2 regions of the Bacillus sp. WC2503 genome follow, and region 2 is predicted to be linked to the other one. Evidence: riboswitches for the same ligand, from Rfam matches in the RefSeq annotation. Region 2 holds a riboswitch; the other holds the start of a gene.
What was found. A riboswitch is a leader RNA that binds a small molecule or an ion and turns the genes downstream of it on or off. The one in region 2 is predicted to bind FMN.
Positions count from the first base shown of each region.

Region 1: it holds a riboswitch for FMN, as region 2 does, so the genes downstream of both, ACUN26_RS04155 (ECF transporter S component) here and ribD (bifunctional diaminohydroxyphosphoribosylaminopyrimidine deaminase/5-amino-6-(5-phosphoribosylamino)uracil reductase RibD) in region 2, are expected to answer to the same signal.

Region 1 is NZ_JBQYMD010000001.1:769,369-771,575, reverse strand. Features, by position in the region: gene ACUN26_RS04165 (helix-turn-helix domain-containing protein) at 1-92, opposite strand, end outside; gene ACUN26_RS04160 (ferredoxin) at 391-639, shown strand; gene ACUN26_RS04155 (ECF transporter S component) at 763-1,341, opposite strand; FMN riboswitch at 1,504-1,643, opposite strand; gene ACUN26_RS04150 (hypothetical protein) at 1,892-2,207, shown strand, end outside.
Region 2 is NZ_JBQYMD010000001.1:3,364,355-3,366,561, forward strand. Features, by position in the region: gene ACUN26_RS17160 (CDGSH iron-sulfur domain-containing protein) at 1-211, shown strand, start outside; FMN riboswitch at 401-544, shown strand; gene ribD (bifunctional diaminohydroxyphosphoribosylaminopyrimidine deaminase/5-amino-6-(5-phosphoribosylamino)uracil reductase RibD) at 852-1,964, shown strand; gene ribE (riboflavin synthase subunit alpha) at 1,946-2,207, shown strand, end outside.

The DNA.
Region 1 (2,207 bases), 2.6 Mb from region 2:
CTCTTTCCTTTTAATAAATAATAAATAGAAGAAACGGTCCTTTCGCCATTCAATTGTTTTAAACAATACAATAAAGTATATTGTAGTTGCATTACCGCTTCCCCTTTCCAATTTAACTTAATTCTTTTTCAATATGATTACAACGTCTACTGTTACTCATTAACCTTATCATATCGGTACCATATGCTTGTACATACTCTATTGTACCAAACGAAATAACATTTACGTATTTTGAAAATCTTATGACATAATTCAAAAATAAGTTGACACTCTAATTGATAAGCATTATCATTATAATTTTATGTTGAAAAGTTTTACAAACCGTTTTACAATAAGGTTATAATTTTTATGGCGAGCTTTTCACATACATATTATCAGGAGGGAAAAAAGATGGCAAAATATACAATCGTTGATAAAGATACTTGTATCGCATGTGGTGCTTGCGGCGCTGCTGCACCAGACATTTATGACTATGATGATGAAGGTATTGCATTTGTAACATTAGATGATAACCAAGGTATCGTTGAAATTCCAGATGTATTAATTGAAGATATGATGGATGCATTCGAAGGTTGTCCAACTGACTCAATTAAAGTTGCTGACGAATCATTTGACGGCGACGCTTTAAAATTCGAATAGTCTTTTATTAACTTCAAAAAATGCCCCTCATATTGATGAGGGGCATTTTTTGTTCCCTATTTTCATTCTACTTAACAAAAAACCATTAGTAGTTTCACACTACTAATGGTTTTATTTTATATGTTATGCATTTTTCATTTTTGCAAACACCCATACTTTCAGGCGTGAGAATAATGCTACAAATACAATTGTTACTACAATTCCTTTAATTAAATTAAACGGTAAGATCGCTGTTACAACAGTCGTTCTTATAGCCTCACTAGACATAGCAGGTGCATTTAAAAACCAAGTGTAAGCTGGGAATATGATGATATAGTTTAATACACTCATAATTAGCGCCATTGTAATTGTCCCTAACATTAGTCCTGTCGTTAAACTCTTTACAGTACGATACTTTCTAAATAAGAAAGCTGCTGGTCCAATAAATAAACATCCTGCAATAAAGTTTGCAATTTCTCCAACTGGCACTCCTACTAAACTACCTTGAATCCCGTAATGTAAAATATTCTTTATTCCCTCTACAATTATCCCCGCAATTGGTCCAAAAATAATTGCAGCAATTAGAGCTGGCACATCACTAAAATCAATTTTTAAAAATGGCGGAAGCCCTGGGAACGGGAAATCCAACATCATTAGTAAATATGCAATACTACTTAGCATTGCTATACTCACCATCTTTACTACACTGTTTTTTTGTTTCATCGTTCTCTCTCCTTTTCCATCGATCATCTCATGGAAAGTGGAAAGGTTCTGCTATGCCTATTTTTTCATAGAATGAAAAAACCCTTTGTGTTTTACACAAAGGGAGAATTTAAGGCACATCAAACAGACGTTCAAATTCCTATCTTTTTTGAACGCTTGAACCTCCATCTTCTCCCATCCAGACTATACTGTCGGCTTTGGAATCACACCAAATCCTGCCTTAACGGCTCGCGGGCTTAGAACGAAATCATAAATAGTTCATCACCGCCGGTCGGGATTTTCACCCTGCCCCGAAGATAGACCGATATTCTATTTTCCCCTTCATTATACAACAACCTAATAACATTGTGAACTAAAAAATTGTAACTTATTTAAAATTAGTTATTTATTTTTTATAACCCATTAATAATTGCAAAATATTTTACAATACACCCCATATTTTTTATTATTAGGCATTTCTCTTTTGAATTCCCTAGTCATATATAATGAAAAGTGATAAGATGTTGAATTGTTAAGATAAGAACATTTTCTGAGTTATGGAGGAAATGTCATGAAGAAAGATAAAAGACACTCTATTCGAGAAGCAATGAAAAAAAACTTAAGAAAAGAATACTTTTACTTAAAAAAAGAATTACTTTTCTACTGTCCAATTGATTTAGGCACATTCTCAAGCGAGACATACTATGCTGCTTTCGATGAAGATGGCATCAGTATTTATCAGTATGATAAAAAAACAGAAAGTAAATTAAAATTGTGCGAGCGTCATCCATGGAAGAGTTGGAATAAAGTGAAGGTTGATCACTATTTGACAACTTCTCAATTTATTTTTCAAGGTGAGCGTAACTGGATATTATCCCTTTTCCAAA
Region 2 (2,207 bases):
AGCGTTGGCAAAAGTACAAATTAAAGTAAATGATAATGGCTCTTTTCGCGTTACAGGGGACGTGGAATTAGTCGACTCACAAGGGAATGTATTCCCAGCAAAACCAGCATTTTCTTTATGCCGTTGTGGTTTATCAAAAAATATGCCTTATTGCGATGCTTCGCATAAAGGTAAATTCGAATCTGTTGTTAGAGCACCAGAGGCAAAGTAATTTCGTATGTGACATGCACATTTTTTGTGCATGTTTTTTCTTTTAATCAAAGTCTGGATATTCCTTTTCCTAACAACATTTCTAACACTTTTGTCTCCATTTCAATCTCCATGTATTTTCACACAATTCTTCACATTCAAATATTTTTTGCTAGCCTTTTTTCTTTTTTGTGCTATAATTTGACCAAACAGCATCCTTCGGGGTCGGGTGAAATTCCCAACCGGCGGTGATGAAGTGAAAACTTCTAAGTCCGTGACCCGTTTTCAACTCGAAAACGGTGGATCTAGTGAAACTCTAGGGCCGACAGTATAGTCTGGATGGGAGAAGGATATGTTTCTAGTTTTTTATATAGTGAATACACTTTTATTTCAGTATGCATATTTTTATACATTCATTTTGAATTTATATATATGTTTAGTTTTCTATACTCATTTTTTATACTGAAATAAAAAAGAGACAACTAGCGTTTAAAAAATTCGATATTTTGCTAGGTTTTTTCCTTATGCAAAAATATCAATCATCGCTAGGTTTCTTTCCTGTACTTTCGTATTCGAACTATAATTCTAGAAATCACGTCTCCCAAACCCCAAGGATATTAAATCCTTGGGGTTTTTTGATTTTTTTAGGAGAGGTGAAGAGAATGACTGATCAAGAATATATGAGGATTGCCTTGCAATTAGCTAAGGGGACATCAGGACAAACGAGTCCGAATCCTATGGTTGGTGCTGTTGTTGTAAAAGATGGAAACATCGTCGGAATGGGCGCTCATTTATGTGCTGGTGAAGAACACGCGGAAGTTCATGCCCTTCATATGGCTGGTGAGAAAGCCAAAAACGCTACCGTCTATGTAACACTTGAGCCGTGTAGCCACTTTGGAAAAACACCACCTTGCTGTGAATTACTCATCGAAAAGGGAGTTAAGCGCATTGTCATTGCTACCCTTGATTGCAACCCGCTCGTTTCTGGTAATGGAAAAAAGAAATTAGAAGAGGCAGGAATCGAAGTAACTACGGGTGTTCTTGAAACGGAAGCAGTTTTATTAAATCGCTACTTTTTTCACTACATGAAAACGAAACGCCCATTTGTCACGATAAAGACCGCGATGAGCTTAGATGGCAAAACAGCCACTGTAACTGGTGAAAGTAAGTGGATTACTGGTGCAGAAGCACGCGCTGACGTTCACCAATATCGCCATACACATGATGCAATTCTTGTTGGAGTGAATACAGTTATAGCCGACAATCCACATTTAACAACAAGAATTCCAAATGGCGGGAAACATTCTATTCGCGTTATTTTAGATACCCATTTACGAACGCCACCATCTTCTCATGTCATAACAGATACTTTAGCACCGACATGGATTATTGTAGGTAAGGATGTAAATAAAGAGAAAATAGCTTCTTATGAATCTAAAAATATAGCGATATTCCAAATGAAAACGAAGCAAATTGAAATTCAAGATGTTTTAGATCTACTCGGTGAAAAACAAATCCTGTCTCTCTTCATCGAAGGTGGACAAACTGTTCATGCAAGTTTCTTACAAACAAACAATTTCAATGAAATTGTAACCTATATAAGCCCGAAATTAATTGGCGGGAAAGGTGCTCCTACTCTTTTTGGAGGAAACGGTTTTTCAAAATTACAAGATTCGCTTTCCTTGAAAATTCAAGAGATGAAACAAATTGGCGATGATATCAAAATTGTTGCGACTGCCCGAAATGAGGTGACGAAATGTTTACAGGAATTGTAGAAGAATTAGGAACGATCACAAACATGCAACAAAGCGGAGAAGCGATGAAATTAACGATCCATGCAAATGAAATTTTATCTGATGTCCATTTAGGTGATAGTATCGCGGTTAACGGGATTTGCTTAACTGTAACGAGCTTTACAACTACTTCATTTACAGTTGATGCAATGCCTGAAACGATGAAATCAACATCACTTCGCCTGCTTAAATCACACTCTAAAGTAAATTTAGAGCGAGCCATGG